Regions from separate parts of the Rhizobium sp. 1399 genome, predicted to be linked through region 3. Evidence: predicted binding sites of a transcription regulator. Region 3 holds the regulator's gene; each other region holds the start of a gene.
The links. The regulator LexA, encoded in region 3, represses DNA repair genes until DNA is damaged. The targets are predictions, from matches to a motif close to TGTTCNNNNTGTGTTCNG.
Positions count from the first base shown of each region.

Region 1: the regulator LexA is predicted to act here: its motif matches at 4,484-4,501, upstream of J2X71_RS04650 (YifB family Mg chelatase-like AAA ATPase).
Region 2: the regulator LexA is predicted to act here: its motif matches at 2,741-2,758, upstream of J2X71_RS05990 (fibrinogen-binding protein).

Region 1 is NZ_JAVDSU010000001.1:896,759-903,535, forward strand. Features, by position in the region: gene J2X71_RS04630 (DMT family transporter) at 1-335, shown strand, start outside; gene J2X71_RS04635 (DNA starvation/stationary phase protection protein) at 357-875, opposite strand; gene J2X71_RS04640 (LysE family translocator) at 1,107-1,724, shown strand; gene cysK (cysteine synthase A) at 1,867-2,829, shown strand; gene J2X71_RS04650 (YifB family Mg chelatase-like AAA ATPase) at 2,890-4,422, opposite strand; gene gshB (glutathione synthase) at 4,712-5,659, opposite strand; gene J2X71_RS04660 (cupin domain-containing protein) at 5,756-6,259, opposite strand; gene J2X71_RS04665 (YraN family protein) at 6,396-6,764, opposite strand; gene rsmI (16S rRNA (cytidine(1402)-2'-O)-methyltransferase) at 6,757-6,777, opposite strand, start outside.
Region 2 is NZ_JAVDSU010000001.1:1,159,940-1,166,716, forward strand. Features, by position in the region: gene J2X71_RS05975 (SDR family oxidoreductase) at 1-636, opposite strand, end outside; gene J2X71_RS05980 (hypothetical protein) at 1,013-1,333, shown strand; gene J2X71_RS05985 (response regulator transcription factor) at 1,338-2,120, opposite strand; gene J2X71_RS05990 (fibrinogen-binding protein) at 2,993-4,003, shown strand; gene J2X71_RS05995 (hypothetical protein) at 4,140-6,191, shown strand; gene J2X71_RS06000 (type I secretion system permease/ATPase) at 6,217-6,777, shown strand, end outside.
Region 3 is NZ_JAVDSU010000018.1:39,750-46,526, reverse strand. Features, by position in the region: gene eno (phosphopyruvate hydratase) at 1-215, opposite strand, end outside; gene J2X71_RS34290 (methyl-accepting chemotaxis protein) at 691-2,502, shown strand; gene kdsA (3-deoxy-8-phosphooctulonate synthase) at 2,516-3,364, opposite strand; gene J2X71_RS34280 (VOC family protein) at 3,361-4,248, opposite strand; gene lexA (transcriptional repressor LexA) at 4,444-5,169, shown strand; gene J2X71_RS34270 (ComEC/Rec2 family competence protein) at 5,150-6,777, opposite strand, start outside.

The DNA of each region.
Region 1 (6,777 bases), on a different contig from region 3:
CCACCGGCATCGTCATGCTGGCACCGATGACCGATTTTTCGAACCTTCCCGCCAATACCAGTTCCTGGATGATCCTGGTCGCTGTCGGCGTCGTCCACACCGGTCTCATGTATGTGCTGCTTTATGGCGCGATCCAGAAGCTGCCGACGCATCTGACAGGCGCTTTGTCTTTCATCTATCCGGTCGCCGCGATCCTGGTCGACCGCTTCGCTTTCGGCCACACATTGCAGCCGATGCAGATTGCCGGGGCGGCAGTTATTCTGCTCGCCGCCGCCGGCATGAATCTGGGCTGGTCGCCGGCGAGACTTATTCGCCTGCCGGCGGCCGGACGCTGAGCCATTACTTCGGCTTACTTGTTACTTCGCTTGGCGCGTCGTTTCGAACAGGAACCAGGTACGGCGCTCGCTCTGGTCGATCCAGTTTTCGATCAGGCTTGCGGTCGCGACATCGTTATGCTCGTCGCAGACTTCGTGCACTTGGCGCAGGATTGAAACGAGGTGAAGGTTGTCTTCGCGCAGCTCGGAGAGCATATCCTCGGGGGTGACGTAGTCAGCATCATTGTCCGGAATGCGCTGCTGGCGGGCGATCTGGCCGATCGAGCGCAGCGTCGTGCCGCCGATCTTGCGGGCGCGCTCGGCAACCTCGTCCGTCATATCGAAGATCTGTTCCGCCTGCTCATCGAGCATCAGGTGGTAATCGCGGAAGTGCGGGCCAGACATGTGCCAATGGAAGTTCTTGGTCTTCACATAAAGCGCAAACACATCGGCGAGCAGCGCGGTCAACGCGGCCGAAATATCGGTGATCGCGTTGGTCGGCAGGTCGGAAGGGGTCTTGAGCGGTGAACGTCTGCGGGCTTCGGCTGAGGTAGTCGACATGCATTCTCTCCTTGGTGATGAAAACCTTCTGCGCCGACAGCCTCGGGAAGCCGCGGCGGGCCGTGTCTGCGGCCGCTTGCAAGGGGAAAATAGCAAGGCAGGATCGCTTTCCAAGTAGATCATGGTTCAGCCGACCTATTCTTTATGGTTATGGACAGATCAGCGCCAGGCGATTGATGAGGCCTGCCTTGCGCGCCTATAGAGAGGCTGCGCAAGTCAGTGGATACGAAGATGGGCCTTACCGTCCTGATCGCCTATGCTGGAGCCTTGTTCATCGCCGCCGCAATTCCCGGCCCGGGGATCACGGCAATCGTGGCGCGTGCACTCGGTTCGAACTTCCGCGAGACCTTCTTCATGGGTCTCGGCCTCGTGCTCGGCGACATGACCTATCTCACCGCTGTCATCCTCGGTCTTGCCTTCGTGGCGCAGACCTTCACTGAGATCTTCCTCGTCATCAAGATCGCCGGTGCTCTCTATCTCGGATACATCGCCTGGAAGCTCTGGACTGCCGGCCTGCTGCCGCAGGATATCGCCGCGAAGAAATCCAGCAGTGCCGGCATGTCCTTCCTGTCCGGCCTGCTTGTGACACTCGGCAATCCGAAGACCATGTTGTTCTACGTGGCGCTGGTGCCGACCTTGATCGATCTCGGCAGCATCGGCATGCGCGAGTATCTCATCCTGCTCGCCGTCACTTTCGTGGTGCTTATGATCGTGCTCATCCCCTACATGATGCTTGCGTCGCGCGCCCGCACGATGCTGAAGCAGCCGCGTGCATTGCAGGCGCTGAACCGCGTCGCCGCAAGCATCCTGGCGGGCACGGCAGCCTTCATCGCCACGCGTGCAGCCTGAAATAAACATTCGGCAACGGACGGTTCTCAAAGGATTTTTTCTCCGGCTCAAGCGGCCGGCGGGTGAAGCCACTCTGGTCTCATCACCACTTTGACCCTATTCTCTCCACAGATTTCAGAATGGATTTCAAAGGGAGAGCACCATGTCGCACAAACCGGGCCGCGGCCGCATCTATTCCTCGATAACGGACACAATCGGCGACACGCCGCTCGTTCGCCTCAATAAACTCGCCAAGGAAAAGGGCGTGGTGGCCAACATCCTTGCCAAGCTGGAATTCTTTAACCCAATCGCCTCGGTGAAGGACCGTATCGGCGTTGCTATGATCGATAGCCTGGAAACGCAGGGCAAGATCTCGCCCGGCAAGACCGTGCTGATCGAGCCGACCTCGGGCAATACGGGTATCGCGCTCGCTTTCGCCGCCGCCGCCAAGGGTTACCGGCTGATCCTTACCATGCCGGAAACCATGTCCGTCGAGCGCCGCAAGATGCTGGCGCTGCTCGGCGCCGAGTTGGTGCTGACCGAAGGACCGAAGGGCATGAAGGGGGCGATCGCCAAGGCGGAGGAACTCGCCGCCTCGCTGCCCGACGCCGTCATCCCACAGCAGTTCGAAAACCCGGCCAACCCGGAGATCCACCGCCAAACGACCGCTGAAGAAATCTGGAACGATACAGATGGCACGGTCGATATCTTCGTTGCCGGCATCGGCACCGGCGGCACGATTACCGGCGTCGGCCAGGTACTGAAGAGCCGCAAGCCGGATATCCGGGTTGTGGCCGTCGAGCCGGCGGACTCGCCGGTACTGTCAGGCGGCACGCCCGGCCCGCACAAGATCCAAGGCATCGGCGCCGGCTTCGCCCCAAAGATCCTCGACACGAGCATCTATGACGAGGTCGTCACCGTGAGCAATGACGAGGCCTTCCAGCAGGCGCGGCTGGTCGCCAAGCTCGAAGGCGTGCCGGTCGGCATCTCCTCGGGTGCAGCATTGACGGCCGCTATCGAGGTCGGCCGCCGTCCGGAAAACGCCGGCAAGAACATCGTCGTCATCATTCCGTCCTTCGCGGAACGGTATCTTTCGACGGCATTGTTTGAAGGCCTTGGAAGCTGATCGAACCTTCCCGGGTTCTTCCTCTCACCCGGTACCTGGGGCGCTTCGGCGCCCCTTTTATCATGCCGCAGCGGTAAGCCTCTCGCCGGCAACACGGTAGGAAATCGCCTCCGCGAGATGAATGCGGCCGACCATTTCCTTGCCGTCGAGATCGGCAAGCGTGCGGGCGACCTTGAGGACTCGGTGGTAGCCACGCGCCGAAAACTTCATCTTGTCCGCGGCATCTCGCAACAGCTGCAATCCTGCGGCATCCGGCTCTGCGAATTTCTCGATCATTGCGGTCGAACATCCGGCATTGGTGGAAATACCCACAGCGCCTGCAGCAGCATAGCGTTCACGCTGGATGTCACGGGCACGCGCAACGCGCCGGGCAACATCGGCACTCGCTTCGGCTACCGTCGGCCGGATGAGATCGGCGGCGGAAACGGCCGGCACGTCGATGCGGATATCGATGCGGTCCATCAGCGGGCCGGAGATGCGGGCCTGATAATCCGTCATGCAGCGCGGTCCTCGGGCACAGGTGTGGCCGGGCTCGCCCGCCATGCCGCAGCGGCACGGGTTCATGGCCGCAATGAGCTGGATCCGCGCCGGATAGGAGACGCGGTGATTGGCACGCGCGATGACGCATTCGCCGCTTTCGAGCGGCTGACGCAGGGCATCAAGTACCTGTGGTGCGAATTCCGGGAATTCATCGAGGAAAAGCACGCCATGATGGGCAAGCGAGGCTTCGCCCGGCCGGGCACGCAGGCCACCGCCGATGAGGGCGGCCATCGTCGCCGAATGGTGCGGCGTGCGGTAGGGCCGGCGGTCGGAGAGCTTGCCGCCCGACAACTGGCCGGCGATAGAATGGATCATCGAGACTTCCAGCAATTCCGCAGCCGAAAGCGGCGGCAGGATGGAGGGCAGTCTCGAAGCCAGCATCGACTTGCCAGAGCCGGGCGGCCCGACCATCAGAAGGTTATGGCCGCCGGCAGCAGCCACCTCCAGCGCCCGCTTGGCGCTTTCCTGTCCCTTGATCTCGGCGAGATCAGGCAGATTGGCGGCATTCGGGCGAATGGACGGTTCCGGGCGCGAAAGGATCTGCGTGCCGCGGAAATGATTGGCGAGTGCGATCAGGCTGCGCGGCGCCAGAATGTCGACCCCAGACCCTGCCCATGCGGCTTCCGAGCCACTCTCGGCCGGGCAGATCAGGCCTTTTCCACTCGCGTTGGCACCGATTGCGGCCGGCAGAGCGCCAGCGATTGCGGCAATTGTACCGTCGAGATTGAGTTCGCCGACGACGACATAGTCGGACAAAGCATCCGCCGGGATGGCGCCGAGCGCAGCCATCAGGCCAAGTGCGATGGGGAGATCGAAATGACTGCCTTCTTTGGGAAGATCGGCGGGCGCAAGATTGACCGTCACACGCTTGGATGGCAGCGCTAGGCCGGAAGCGTGCAAGGCTGCCTGCACCCGCTCGCGACTTTCCGCCACCGCTTTGTCAGGAAGCCCGACGATCTGGATTCCCATTTTACCGGGAGCGACCATGACCTGGACCTCGACCGGCACACCTTCAATGCCCTGAAATGCAACCGTGCTGACGCGCGCGACCATGCCCCTGCCCCGTAACCCTGAACCCCAACCTATGAAGGCGGTCACAATCTGGCATGGAATCTGGAATAAAACAAGAACGATAAGCGAACGAATTCAGCTATCCGCTGCAATCAAATTGCAGCAGGTTGCAAAGCCGGAACGAAGGCGATCAAAGGCGGAACACTTGGAGCATTTCCGCTTTTCTTCGAAACACGAAAATTCTCTATCTCTTTGTTTTTACAAAAAAATCTCTGCTTAGTTTTGCCGCAATTCCGAACGCAAACCACTATGCACTTTTGCTGGTATTGCTTTAGCCGCGCTTGCGCTCGATCGCATCCCACAACAGGCTTGCGATATCGGCGCCACCGAACTTCTTCACTTCCCGGATGCCTGTCGGCGAGGTTACGTTGATCTCTGTCATATAATCGCCGATCACATCGATACCGACGAGCAGGAAGCCGCGTTCGCGCAGAGCCGGGCCGATGCGTTCGCAGATTTCCTTTTCGCGCGCCGTCAGTTCGGTCGGCTCGGCGCGGCCGCCGACATGCATGTTGGAGCGACTGTCATGCTCGGCCGGGACGCGATTGATGGCGCCGGCAAATTCGCCGTCGACGAGGATGATGCGCTTGTCGCCCTTGCGCACGTCAGGCAGGTACTGCTGAGCGATGAAAGGCTCGCGGAAGAGCTGGCCGAACATTTCGAGCAGCGAGGACAGGTTGCGATCGTCTTTGGTGGAATGGAAAACGCCGGCGCCGCCATTGCCGTAGAGCGGCTTCAGGATGATATCGCCCATCTCGTCGCGGAAGCGGCGGATCTCGCCCGGATCCTTGGTGATCAGGGTCTTCGGCATCAGGTCGGAAAATTCGGTGACGAAGATCTTTTCCGGTGAGTTGCGCACCCAGGCCGGATCATTGACGACGAGCGTCTTCGGATGGATGCGCTCCAGCAGATGCGTCGAGGTGATGTAGGACATGTCGAAAGGCGGGTCCTGGCGCAGCAGGACAACGTCCATGGTCGACAGGTCGATGCGCTCAGGGGCGCCGAGTTCATAGTGATCGCCCTTGACCTCGCGCAGCACCATCGGCTCGACGGCGGCAAAGAGCTTGTCATCGCGGAAGCTCAGGCGATCGGGCGTGTAATGGAAGAGCTTGTAGCCACGCGCCTGAGCCTCAATGCTCATGGCGAAGGTGGAATCGCCCGCGATATTGATGCCGGAGACATGGTCCATCTGGACCGCTACGTTCTTGATCTTGGCCATTTCCGTCCCTTGAGCTGATGCCGCCCAGATGTAGGTCGGTCAGGCATCAAACGCAACGGCAATCAATGGCTTCGCGCGCCTCCGCCGGCGCAATTTTCAGGCCGCGATGCCGGTGCCACCCCCGTTGCGCAAGAGGTTGCGCAGGCGATAGGCAATGGCGAGCGGCTTCGGGAAAGGCTTGCGCAGGAAGGCGACCTTGCGGACATAATTGTCGACCCGCCAGTTCGCCCAGGTGCCGCCGGCAAAGAAAGCGACGTCGCCCACTTGCAGCGTGCGTTCCAGACCATCTTCGGTGGTGACGTGCACCTCGCCTTCGAGGATCATGACCGTCTCGTCCCAGCCGAAACGCCAGCGGAATTCGCCTGATGTGCAATCCCAGATCGCCGTCAGCGATGCTTCGTCATGGCCGCGGGAATGTTCTGCCGTGCGCGCCTGCGGATTGCCGCTGATGACCCAGTCCGGATTGATCGGCGTCGACTTCAGCACCATGCGGTCGCTTGCCTGTGCGACGAACGATTTGCCGGCCGTCTTCAACGCGGCGTAAGGCACGGACCGCGCAGCCATGGCGACGGCGGTTGCAAGCATCATCTTCAAGGCCATGAATTACCCCCAGTTTGCTACCCCTAGCTGAGCCGTGGATAACAAAAGAATCGTAAAAGCCCGTTCAAGCAGACGCTAAAATTTTAACGAAAGCTTATTCGTCAGTTTTTAGCCGCCTGCGGAATTTAGCGAACCCCTAGAAAGCATCGGGGAAATGACGAGGCAGTTTTCCCGGCAATATCGCAACGATATCATAACGCTGTGAGAGCCGGGCATAGTCCCGCTGGCGGGCGAGCCAGAGATCGCTCGCAGCCCGGATGCGTTTTTGCGAGGCGTAGGACACGGCATCCACCGCGCCCATTTCGTCAGCGCGCGCCTTGACCTCGACAAAGACGGCCAGGTCTCCCTTGCGAGCGATAATATCGATCTCGCCGAGCTTCGTTTTGTAGCGCATGGCGAGGATGCGATAGCCTTTCAGCATCAGGAAAATGGCGGCAATATATTCTGCCGCCGAGCCGCGACGCAGCGCCTTTCTCCTGCGGAGCGTGGCTTCGCCGTCAGCCATTCGCCGCCTTCAT
Region 2 (6,777 bases), on a different contig from region 3:
GACGATGAAATTGGATACGACGCGTCCATCATCAAGGCGCATACGCGGGCCATAGGTATTGAAGATCCGGCCAACCTTGATATCGACGCCATACTTGCGGTGATAATCGAAGAACAGGGTTTCGGCTGACCGCTTGCCCTCGTCGTAGCAGCCGCGCGGACCGATCGGGTTGACATTGCCGAAATAGGTTTCGCGCTGCGGATTCTCGTGCGGATCCCCATAGACTTCCGAAGTCGAGGATTGGACGACCGTTGCGCCGCTGCGGCGGGCTGCATCGAGCGTATTGACGGCTCCAAGCACATTGGTCAGCAAGGTGCCGACGGGATCACGCTGATAGTCCGGCGGCGAGGCTGGCGAAGCAAAGTTGAAGATGACGGAAGCCTCGACGTCATAGGGCTGGCGCACGTCATGTTCCAAAAGCCGAAAACGGGCATTCTGCAGCAGATGCTCGATATTGACGTGGCGGCCGGTGTAGAAATTGTCGAGACAGATGACCTGATGGCCGCGCTCGAGAAGTCGCTCGCAAAGATGGGAACCCAGGAAACCGGCGCCTCCGTTGACCAGCACGGTTTTTGACTCCTGGCGTGGCGATGCGAATGCAGATCCTGAATATCCTTCGGTGGGAATACTACGCACTACAAATTCCTTCCCATGTCGTGTGGTCTTCATAGACCCTTCTATACTTTAGGCTCCCTCTTGATCCGCCTCGATAACTTCAACGCGAAGTGGTATCTATGAAATAACCGACTCGGTTATTCTTCGGATAATTGTACCTATGCTCAAAATGATAAGAGGATATCAGTGAAGGTCAACTTCAAAACACGGGAGCAATTCTAAATAGCTATAGTATTAAACTTCGGAATTTGCTTGATTAATCCCTCTCAATGACTATGGTGCCATGCTTTCTGTCCGGCCGCTCCAGCTTCAGTCAATGAAGCCAATATAAGGAGTGGCCAGCCATTGGTGTGCGAGGGCGCGTCGCTATTGCCCTGATGATAGAGAGGGTTTTTTAATGACGACTCATGATCGCATGCATGGCAGAGCGCCATGCAGCTTCAGCTCTCTAGCTTTGGCTGCGACGATCGTTCTCTCGGCCATCGGACCGATCTCATGTGCGGTCGTCGATACCGCGATCGTGGGAAGCACGGAGAAGAATGTCGTTGTGGCAAGCGTGCCACATGCCGCGAAGGACTTCGCCTATGCTGCCGAACCGAAGACCGCTTCGGCTAAAGTGAGCGCCGCGGTCTATCCCGGTTCCGCGCCTTACATCTGTTCGCCGAGCGGTTTCGGCCAGAAATCACACTGCTTTGCCCGCTCGTCCCGGATGGATTGATGGCCTAGTGCGGCCATCTGCCAGAGAGATCGCCACTGTCCGACGTATCGTTGAAGAAACGTGAGGCCGCTTCAGTGCGATTTCTCACATTCATCTTCTTATAGATATTGCGGACGTGAACCTTCACCGTGTTTTCGGACAGGTGAAGTTTGTCGGCGATGATCTTGTTCTGCGTGCCCTTACAGATGAGGTCGAGAATCTGTACCTCGCGCGTGGTCAGAGCCGCCATGCTATTGCGGCGAAGCTTCAGCGCGTTGGCGCGCGCTGCGTCGACGGACTTCGTCTGGTACAGCGAGGGCTCGAGCTGCGCCGTTGCCCGGTTGGACAGACGACCCAGAAGCGCGGATGGAAAATGTTCGCCGCCCTTCATCAGCAGATCGATTGCCGCCATGAAGACATCCAGACGCAGATTGAGCGGCAGGACGCCATCGACGACACGCGCCTCGACAAGACGGCTGATATAGGGCTCCATCATATCGATAGCTTCGACGACAAGGCCGATGGATGCGTCCGGACGGTTTTCACGAACGACCTGCAGCGCATCGTGCAACTCGGCGCCGGCGACATGATAGAACAGGACAAGCCGCATGTCGTGAATATCCTTCTCGGATATGGACTGCGCGCTCGATACGCTTACGACATCAAAATTCGGGAATTTCTTTGCCAGTGCCTCAACCATGCACTCGGAGAACAAGTCCGCCTTGGCGATTACCAGGACTGTTTCTCCATTCGGACCCAGTCTTCTTGCCTGATCCGAATCTCCTACTTCCGACCCAACCATGAACATATACGCCTCCCCTAGCGCTACACTATACTCAAACAAGGAGCTTCTACTCCCATTGGCGCGATGGCGGGTATTACATGCCGACGAACATTGCCCCTAGGCATGTGGCCGCCTTATCTTTTAGGCATTTCTTAATTATGGTAATATGGATTTCAAAGGAAAGAAATGGCCCAAATGGGTTAGTTGTCACGAAGTTATATTTATTTTTTGCCACTTTATGGTTGCATTTCCGACAAGAAACATACTAGCGGGCGGTATTTCAACTAGATCACGGTATAACGCAGCATGTATTAGTTCGAGACATACAAAAGCAAAGCGGTAATGGGCAGACGATATTTCAAAATAAGACGGAGAACCTTTCGAGCTTAACTTCGCGATACCGCAATCAGTCGAACCTTCCGGATTCCGAGGTATGGGGCGCCGTCCCGAATTCGCACACAGCCTTCTCCGAGCCCGCGATCCGGTATTGGCTTAGCTGGAGTATTGAACCGGACTTCAGATGCCTTAGCCCGAATTGATATCTATCGGGACCCATTTTTTTCCATCAATCTGCAACGGTTGCCAAAGTGGCGACGTGAAAATCAAGTATCAGCATGTGTTTTTGATACTTGGTCTTCTTTCGAGGGAACTCAAAAAGAAGTTCGACTGCCTTGCTCGCGCTCATATCGAGTCCGGGACCGGATTTGTGCGTCTTTGTACTGAATAGGCACAATCCCAATACAGAATTTGGCCAACAAATCGCGATGAAGCTGCAGGTGAAAAGGTATCGAGTCCATCTGCCGATGTTAACGCATTGGAGCAAGCGCGAGCAAAGATCCCATTTGAGATGAGAGGGACTTCGAAAGCTGCTCCAGTTTTTTTCTGGAGGAAACGTAATGCCTTATGATCCGAAGCCCGGTCCGCAGGGCTCAGACGACGACACCGTCAAGGTGGGCGCCCTGGCCGATGGCCTTTCCAGCGCTATCAATTCAACCGAAATCGATGATGATTCCACAGGTTACGTCGGCGGCATCGCCAATGGTGACAATCGCAACAACACCGACAACAGCACCGACGTTGACGTCAAGGCCAATGTCGATCTCGATGTGAAGACCGACAACGGCGACAACCGCGACAACGACTACGACTGGAGCTACAAGTCGGACGACGACACGAACACCAAGACGACCACCATCAACGATAACGACACGACGACCACCACGAAGTCGGACTACGACTGGAGCTATGACGCCAAGTCGTACAGCGACGACGACGTTGACATCAAGACGATCACCGATAACGACACGACCACCAAGACGGACACGGATATCGACACCGACATCAAGACGATTACGGATACCGATACCAAGACGACCACCAATAGCCACAATACCAGCGACAGCTTCAACAAGACGGACACGGACTTCGCCGTCATTGATGATGTCAAGGACTTCGGGAACCTCGGCGTAGCCGGCCACGACCTCACCTTCGACATCGGGGATGACTTCTCCTTCACCCTCAATATCGACAATATCCTCAACGGTTCACTGTCCGGCGAAGGCGCCGACTCAGTCTTCAGCACTGTCCAGGCAAACCATCTCGCAGACCAGGATCAGGCCTGGAACATCACGATGGAGAACGGCGGCGCTCAGAACCACCTGAGTGCGAATGCCGGCACAGCGCACGGTGCTGACGGCATGGATATGGACAGCAAGGGCTGGGATCTCAAGGCAGGTGACGACGTCACAGGCACTTCGACGGCAGATGCTTCGGCAATTCTTGCCAATTCGGGCTTCCATATGGAGCTCGTTCAGGGCGCGAACATGCTCAGCAACGCTGTGGACTCCAGTGTCATCGGCGGCAACTCACATGCTTCCGATGTCGGCGAAGATACAAGTGGGCACTAACCTCCAAGACAAGAAAGGGCTGCACCGGCTTCGGCCGGTGCAGTTTGAATGCTTGCGTGCGAATTGACGAACAGCGCGGCTCCCTCAGAAGGATGTCGCATGGCCGGTCGTCTCTTCGATAAGGGAGGCCAAGGCAATGCAAATCGAGAAATTCTCAGAAATCATCGCCCATTTCATCGGCATATTCGAAACGACGACCGATGAGATGAGGCTGCGTGCGGGGCTGACGGAGGGTACAGGCCCTGCCGAAAATAATCCGGCGCTTGACGATCTGGTCGCCAATACGCCCACCTTCGCCTCCGATCTCGCGCTCCAGGACTACGATCCTGATGTCAACTACAGAAGCGTCAGCTATGAGATCGCTTATGGGGGCGCACGCCGCTTCGGCCGCCCCTTTGAGGAAAGCATCGAAAAGCTCTCCGAGATTGCCCACCGCGATGTGTCGTCGCTGCCCCGGTTCGGCAGCCCACAGGACATCGATATCGAAACCGAAGAAGAGCTGCAGGTTTTCGACGGCCCCGGCTCGGTGATCCGCTTCACGACACAGGTCAACATTCTCTACGACGACGATTATCTCGATATGACTGGTGGCAATCATGCCCCGCGCGATACGAGTTTCGTCGTTGAGAAACTGGCTGAATTCAGCGCCAAGGCCGAGATTTTCTCTCCCTTTTCCGACCTGCATCGGACCGACACCCTGGAGGGGGTTAAGCAGATCGCCGGGGATATGGAAACCTACATCCAGGGAGTAAGGGATTCCGGCCAGACATCGATCGGAACGGGCGAGCCGCCGGCAGACAATCCAAACGATCAGGCACATGATTTCGTGCTGGCGGGTGACGAGATCACCGGACCTTATATGAACGGCAAGCACGTTTCCGGAATTCCGGCGCTCGACGACCTGCTGCCGGACCGGGGGCTCGCCAAACTGCCTGAGGAACCGGACGAAACCCAGACATCCGTCGAACAGCATGACCCGGCTGGAAACAGCCTGGAGGTCACTGCGGGCGCAAACCTCGTCGCCAACATTGCCTCCGTCGTCAATACCGCAGTGATCTCTTCCGTGACGGCTGTCATGGGCGACTATCACCAGGTCGATGCGATCACCCAGGTCTATGTCTACAGCGACAATGACAGCATCGCCTCGGTCTTCCATTCCTCAGCCGATGCAACCGGCGTCACCGCCTACAATATTGCAAGCTTCGAACGGGACACGTTCCAGTCAACACAGCCGCAGACAACGGTGGATGTACATGGCGACCCCATCTTTCCGATGGCCTGGCGTGTCAGCGTCATCGAGGGCGACGTCTCCTTCGTGAGCTGGATCGAACAGTATCATTTCGTGACCGACAACGACACCATAACCGTCACGACGAGTGGGTCGGAAGCGACGGTTCTGACGGGCGGAAATACGACGCTGAATTTCTCGTCCTTCTTCCAAATGGGCCTGCAGTACGATCTGGTGATCGTCGGCGGAAATGTCTACGATATCAACAGCATCACGCAGATTTCGCTTCTCTACGACAACGACTGGGCGCGCGCCGAAGACGGTGTAGACGGCGGTGCCACCATCCAGTCCGGCAACAATCTCATCTGGAATCTTGCGGCGATCCACAATGTTGGAACCAACGACCGCTTCGAGACCATGCCCGACTATATGCACGAGGCAGAGAAGGGGATCCAGGAGCGCGATCCGACAATGCCCGAGGGCTTGTCCACCGATTCCAATTTCCAGGGCTATGTCGGCGTGAATGTTCTCTACATCACAGGCAATCTCTACGACATGACGATCATCAAGCAGGTCGCGGTGCTCGGAGATTCCGACGACGTGACCCAGGCTGCAGCCGAGCTTCTGAAGAACAACCAGGACGCCGTGATCACGATCGATACAGGCAGCAATACCGTCGCCAATATCGCTGAAATCGTCGACTACGACAGCTTCGGCAACACCACCTATGTTGCCGGTCAGCTCTATTCCGACGCCATTCTCATCCAGGGTGGTATCATAGAACACGACACCACCCAGCCCGAGACGGCGGGCGAAAAGCTTGCCAATGAAGTCATCGCCTTTCTCGATGACGATGCCCCCCAAGGCGCGGACAGCGGCGACGGCATCATCAACGGCGGGCATGATCTTTCATGGTCCTCCGCTCACCCCTCAGATGTAATGCAAGCCGTGGTCGCGTGACCTGCGTATCTTGGGAGAGACCGCGATGAATCAGATTTCAAAACAGATTTTTGCAAATAGCAGCGCGCTTGATCTGCGTGGCGAAAAGCCGTCCTCTACGGCGGCAAATCCTCAGGATTTTCTGACGGAGACCTGCGTTTCGGCGATCGACGATGCGGTGGACCATCTTCGCCAGCTGACGCGCAAAGTGTCTTCCTATCCCCATGAAGTCGAGGCTGTCGCTGAAGAGAAGGTGGATGACGTGCAAACCGTGATGCCGACCGAACAACCTACAAGGCAGCTTTCCGGCCATGACATACCCGTCGTCAATGTCGTGGAGCCGGAAACAAAGCCGCAGCCGGCTGAAGAACTGATGGCGGCGCCCGTCATCGAGGCCCGGCGGATGCCCGGTGAAACCGACGAGCTCAAGGCCAAGCCGGATATTCCCTTTGCCAAGACGATCGATGGCGACACCGGTCCGGTGAAGGAAAATGAGCGCCGCCTGCGCACAGGCGACGGCGGCGGGGGCGGCAAGGAACCGGATTTCGGCGGCGGGGGCGGCGGGGGCGGCGGCGGAAACAGCGGCTTCCACAAGCGCAGCGAGCCG
Region 3 (6,777 bases):
GTGTTGGCGGCTTCGACGGCCTTTTCGACACCCTTGCCGAGGTAACGCTTGCCGCCGTCACGTAGTTCGACGGCTTCATGCGCGCCGGTCGAGGCACCCGAGGGAACAGCCGCACGGCCCATGCTGCCGTCTTCGAGATAGACATCGACTTCGACGGTGGGGTTACCACGGCTATCGAGAATCTCGCGGGCGATGATATCGGTAATTGCAGTCATGGTTTTTTCCTGCTCGGTGGGTGGATAAATCGTTTGAAACCGTCTTAATCGAAGGTGCGCAAATTACAATGCCGCAATTTTGCACGTTCGGGCAGCGCATCAGACGTGGCCTATAGCACAATCATGTCAGGGTTTTGAAGGGAACGGCAGTCGCCGGCCAGCATATCCCATCCATCGAAAGACGATAAACTGTTTATCCGGGCGGAATGTTGGCAAGCCACCATCGTTGGCAGCAACCCACGGCTGAAAATTCCTGCAACAGCCCCAATTTTGGACGGCTTCCCGCCCTTTGATTTCAGCCTTCGGTAACCATCCCGGTTTAATTTTGAAAGCTTGGGAGAGGCCCTCAAAAGTCAGTCGTTCCGGCCACTCAGGCAAATACGGAACGGCTGGAATGAACAGCTGTGGCGCCCTCAAAAAACAACCAGTACGGGATTTTATCGACTCTCTTGGCGGCATTTCATATGAGGCACAGATGAAACTCAATATTGCACGCAGCCTTGCCATTTTCGGTGCCGTTGTCATCCTCGGACTGGTGACCTCCATCGGCTTGCAGAATTACGCTTTCAACATGCTTCGCGTGAACGGACTGATGTATAAGCAGATCATCTATGGCAAGGATCTCGTCGCCGATATTCTCCCGCCGCCGCTCTATGTCATCGAACCCTATATGCTTGCGCTCGAAGCCGTCGAGCAGCCGGCCTCGGCAACGGCCAATATCGAACGCATCCGAACGGTTCTGAAGCCGGCTTATGAAGACCGCCGCAAATATTGGTCAGAAACGCCGCTCAGCGCCGATCTCAAGCGCAAACTTCTCGATGACGTTCTCGTCAGGGGCGACGCCTTCTGGCAAGTCATGGATGAGGAGGCGGTGCCTGCAATACTCAAGGGCGACAAGGCCGCCGTCGAACCGGCGCTCCTCAAGCTTGCAACGAATTTTCATGTTCACGAAAAGGCCGTGAACGAGCTCGTGGCGATGGCGAACGCCTTCCAGGCTGATGCCGAAAAGCAGGCGGCCGAACAGACGGAACTGCTCTCCGCCGTTACGCTATCTGCCGCTGCGCTTTCCTTCGTGCTCATCGTTGCCGGGCTCTACATGTTCCGCCGGCGCGCGATCGTGCCGCTATCGGCGATGCGCGACTACATGGCGGTCCTCGCGAGCGGCGACTATTCCCGCGAAGTTCCCTATGTCAGACGATCCGACGAAATCGGAGAAATGGCGCGCGCGGTCACGGTCTTTCGCGAATCGGCAGAAGAACGGAACGCCATCCGCGCGCACCAGGACGAGGAACGGCAGGCACAGATGCGCCGCAATGCCGAACTCGACGCATCGAAGAGCGTGGAGAATGCCACACGCCAGCGCGTCATCGAAAGCCTGAGTGCCGGCCTGGAGCGGCTTTCGCGCGGCGACCTGACCGTGCGTCTCAACGAGCAGTTCGCCAACACTTATGAAAAGCTTCGCGAGACCTTCAATACCAGCATCATCATTCTTTCCGATGCCATGAAGGACATTTATGCCGCCACGAATACGGTCGGCGACAGTTCGCGCGAAATCGCACTTAGCACCAATGATCTGGCACAGCGCACCGAGAACCAGGCCGCCTCGCTCGAACAGGCGGCTTCGGCGCTGGATCAGATCACGGTCACGGTGAAGACCTCATCGGAGCGAGCCCAGGAAGCCAATGCGATGATGTCGGCAACGAAGGAGAGTGCGGCACGTTCCGCCGAGATTGTTTGCGAAGCGGTGACCGCCATGGAGAAGATCGAGGAATCAGCGGTCAGGATCGGCGATATTATCAACGCCATCGATGAGATCGCCTTTCAGACCAATCTTTTGGCGCTCAACGCGGGCGTCGAGGCAGCACGCGCCGGAGACGCAGGGAAAGGCTTTGCCGTCGTAGCTCAGGAAGTCCGCGAGCTCGCCGGCCGCTCCGCCAATCTCGCCAAGGAGATCAAGCTTCTCGTCGAGACGTCGTCGCGGCAGGTTTCCGCAGGCGTGGCACTTGTCAACCGCACCGGCGAGGCACTCGGCGATATCGACCGCCAGGTGCTGCAGGTGACGGCACTAATCGAAGCGATCGTGCGCTCGTCTTCGGAACAGTCGGTCGCGCTCGTCGAGGTCAACGCTGCCGTCAACCGTATGGATCAGGTGACACAGCAGAATGCGGCGATGGTCGAGGAGACGAACGCCGCCTGCCAGGAACTCGGCAACGAGGCGTCCCATCTCGGGCGCATGCTCTCCCGCTTCGCATTGGAGGAAAGGCGCCCGCCCCGCGCGGCAGCCTGATGCTGCCTGTCGTTCAGGCGGCCTTGGCGATCGCGTCGAAGGCGAGAAGCTTCTCGAGAAGCCGTGGCATGTCCTTGAGATAGACCATGTTCGGCCCGTCGCAGGGCGCGTTATCCGGATCCTGATGGGTTTCGATAAAGACCCCGGCGACGCCGACGGCCACGGCTGCACGGGCCAGCGTCTCCACGAACTGCCGCTCTCCGCCGGAGGTTCCCCCCTGCCCGCCGGGCTGCTGGACTGAATGCGTGGCGTCGAAAATAACGGGGGCGCCGGTTGCTGCCATGATCGGCAGGGAACGCATGTCGGAGACCAGCGTATTATAACCGAAGGAAGCGCCGCGCTCGCACAGCAAGATGTTCGGATTGCCGCTCTGATTGAGCTTGCCGAGCACGTTCTTCATGTCCCAGGGCGCCAGGAACTGGCCCTTCTTGACGTTGATAACGCGGCCGGTCTTTGCCGCAGCCACCAGGAGATCCGTCTGACGAGACAGGAAGGCCGGTATCTGCAGGATGTCGACAACCTTGCCCACTTCAGCGCACTGTTCTTCAGTGTGGATGTCGGTCAGAACCGGAATGCCGAGTTCCTTCTTTAGATCGGCAAAAACCTCCAGCCCCTTCTCAAGGCCGACACCGCGTTTGCTCGACAGGGAAGAGCGGTTCGCCTTGTCGAACGAGGTCTTATAGACGAGCCCGATGCCGAGCTTGGTGCACAGTTCCTTCAACGTGCCGGCAACCATGAACGCATGGTCGCGACTTTCCATTTCGCAAGCGCCGGCAATCAGCGACAGACGTGCAGCATTGGAGAAGGTGACCTTGCCGGCGCCTTCGCCGACCGTCACAACGGAGTTCGTAGTAGAGCTCATGATGTTTCCTCGAAAGCGAAGAGCACGCCCTGACCGGGCGCGGGCTTCACCAGAATACGGTTGCCCTTGCGTGTATAGGTCACCCCGTTAGCAGCCAAATGCGCTTCTGTCACGGCCAGATCGCCAACCGCAAAGAGGATTGCCCGGCCGCGCAGGCCGCGATCGATATCCGGCGTCGCCAGATCGAAATAGGCCTCCAGCCCCTGCGGGGTCATCAGGCTGATCTTTGCGTTTCCGGTAAGCACCTCCAGCCCGAAACTCGTATCGCCAGCAGAAGCGGCTTTTGCCGCCGAGCGAACGAAGTCGCCGAAGGCTGTCGGCTCGGGGGCTGCGAGCGCGATCTCGGCAATGCCTGTCACGCCATTGGCGTGGGTCTCCAGCACGTTGCGGTCGGCAGGAAGCGGGTTGATGCGCTCGACAGCGAAGAGAAAGAAATCCGGTGCCCGGAGGTCGGCAGCGAAGGCGAGCCGGAAGCCGGCAATGCTCTCCGTGCCATCCGGCATTTTCACAGGGCGTTCGAACTGCAGCACAGAACCGGCACTGATGCTGCCCTTCACGAATCGAGCATGTTCGTGCTTTGCATCCGCGGTGGCGAAGGCGATGGCGGACAGTCCCTCGCTGCCGCAGCGGAAGCGGAAAGCCTGATCGCGAGCCGTGAAGACATTGCCCTCACGTGCCGTCACCTCGCTCTCCTCGACGCTCGCGACACCGAGCGGCTCGATATAGGTTTTGTCGGCAAAGAAAACACAGGCATTCTCCGTGCCGAAGGGATGGCGGGCATCAGGCGCGACGGTAAAGCCCAGCTTGCCCAGCCTTTCGCGGGCTAGGTCGATATCGGTAACCGGCAAAACGAGATGATCGATCGGAAGCGTGTCTTGGCTCATCGGTTCTTCTCCCAGCAGTGACAAGGAGATGTGCTTCAGCAGGTCTCGTGAAACAAGGCCAGACAGGCCTAAGGGCGATAAAAATCAAATTCTCGACAGATTGAACAGAAGTTTTACGAAAATTTAGCTACTTGCGGAACACATATGGAACATATAGTGTCCGTTCTGGATTTGTTTCAAGACTGGGGAGACGCCATGCTCACGCGCAAACAACAGGAACTCCTTCTTTTCATTCATGAAAGGATGAAGGAGTCAGGCGTTCCACCGTCTTTCGACGAGATGAAGGACGCACTGGATCTGGCCTCGAAATCCGGTATTCACCGGCTGATCACGGCGCTCGAAGAACGCGGCTTCATTCGCCGGCTTCCGAACCGGGCGCGCGCGCTCGAAGTCATCAAACTGCCGGAAGCCTACAGCCCAAGCCTGCAGCCTCGGCGCGGCTTTTCACCGAGCGTCATCGAGGGCAGCCTCGGCAAGCCCCAGCCCGTGGCGCCTCCTGCCTCGGCGAAGCCAGCACCCGCTGCCGATAACGGCAATGCGGTCTCCGTTCCTGTCATGGGCCGCATCGCCGCCGGTGTTCCGATCTCGGCAATCCAGAACAATACGCATGACATCACCGTTCCCGCCGATATGCTTGGCTCCGGTGAACATTATGCGCTGGAAGTTCGCGGCGACTCGATGATCGAAGCCGGCATCTTCGATGGCGACACGGTCATCATCCGCAATGGCAGCACAGCCAATCCGGGTGATATCGTCGTCGCGCTCGTCGATGACGAGGAAGCAACGCTCAAGCGTTTCCGCCGCAAGGGCGCATCGATTGCGCTCGAGGCAGCAAACCCTGCTTACGAGACCCGCATCTTTCCGCCGGATCGCGTCAAGGTCCAGGGCAAGCTCGTCGGCCTCATTCGCCGCTATCACTGACCGGTGACAGATTGGCGTCTGCGAATGTGTTACTGCGCCAATCATAGGCGCGGTGGCGCATCCAGGGTCGCCCCAATGTGTCGAATGCGGTTGCGACCTCAACTCCCTTATCGGTGAATCGAAGTTCGACAGAACCTGTCTTGCGCAGCGTCTCGCCGGTAAAGAGCAGCGCGCCGGAACGACAGCGGTCGAAGCGCAATCGGACGGGGGTCACGACAATGTCGGCCGTATCGCAGGCTGGTCCGAGATAGGCAGCATTTTCGATGACGGTCAGTTTCTTCCCATTGACGAGCAAAGTGGTGCACCAGGCGCCCTTCAGGCAGGAGAAGCGTGACGGCGGGCTAATGGCGACTGCCTGTCTCATTGCCTCTCTGGCTTCATTCTGTTGGTCGGGTGACAGTTGCAGTCTTTGACCATCAGGCGCAGTGGGCGCCTTGGCAGCTTGAAGCATAACCGGCTTCTGATGCTCTTCGACGGCAAGGGCCCTCTGCCATTGTTCGAAGATGAAGGCGGGCGGCTTTTCACGGTTCGAAGCCATCGCCTCTCCATCGACTATAGCGACCAGGCCGCCATCTTCGGAGATAGCGATATCGGGCATCGCCTCCGATGGAAGAAGAACAACAGCGAGCGTCGAGACCGCGACAATTGCCGTTCCCATGTGCCGCAGCCGGGTTCTGAGCAGGGTCAGCAGCAGAAATCCGAAAACGGCGGTCGGGAAATACCAGCCGGGCAAGCGGCCTACATCTATGTTGCCGCCCCACCCCGCTACTGCCTTTGCGATGGTGATCACCAGATCAAGCCCGAAGCCTGCCACCGGCCATAGCCAGCCGTCCAGACCAAACGGCATCAGCAGCATTGCCAGCATCCCGGCCGGCATGACGATGAAGGTGATGACCGGCATGGCCGCGAGATTTGCCGGCAGGCCATAGGCAGTCAGCCGGTGGAAATGCTCGATCGAAAACAGCGCCGTCGAGAAACCACCGATCAGCGACGTCAGGAAAACGCCACCGAAGAAGCCACCAACCATGAAGAAGGGCTTCATGATCGGCAGCTTGGCAAAGGCATTCTCCCGCATCGGCCGCCCCTTCCAGAGGTCGTAGCCGGCGACCAGTGCAAGTGTTGCGGCAAAGGACATCTGGAAACTCGGCCCCAGCACCTCCGATGGCGAGACCGCGAGGATCACGAGAGCGGATAGCGCCACGTTTCTGAGACTGATCGACGGCCGGTCGAAGAAGACCGCAACCAGCATAATCGCCATCATGATGAAGGCACGTTCGGCGGAAACGGCAAAACCCGAGATCAAATAGTAGGCCGTCACCGCAGCAAGCGCACCGGCCGCCGCGATCTTCTTGGTTGGCCACGCCTGGGCAATGCCGGGAAAAAGGCTGAGAATGACGCGCAGCCCGACAAAGAAGATGCCAGCGGAAAGCGCCATGTTGAGGCCGGAGATCGCGATGATATGCGCAAGGCCGGACTGCCGCAGCGCCTCCGTCGTTTCATCCGAGATCGCCCGTCTCTCGTCCGTGACAAGGGAGGCGGCAAAGGCGCCGGTGTCGCCTGGTAGTGTGGAGCGGATCCGATCGCCGATGCCGCTTCTCAGGCGGTAGA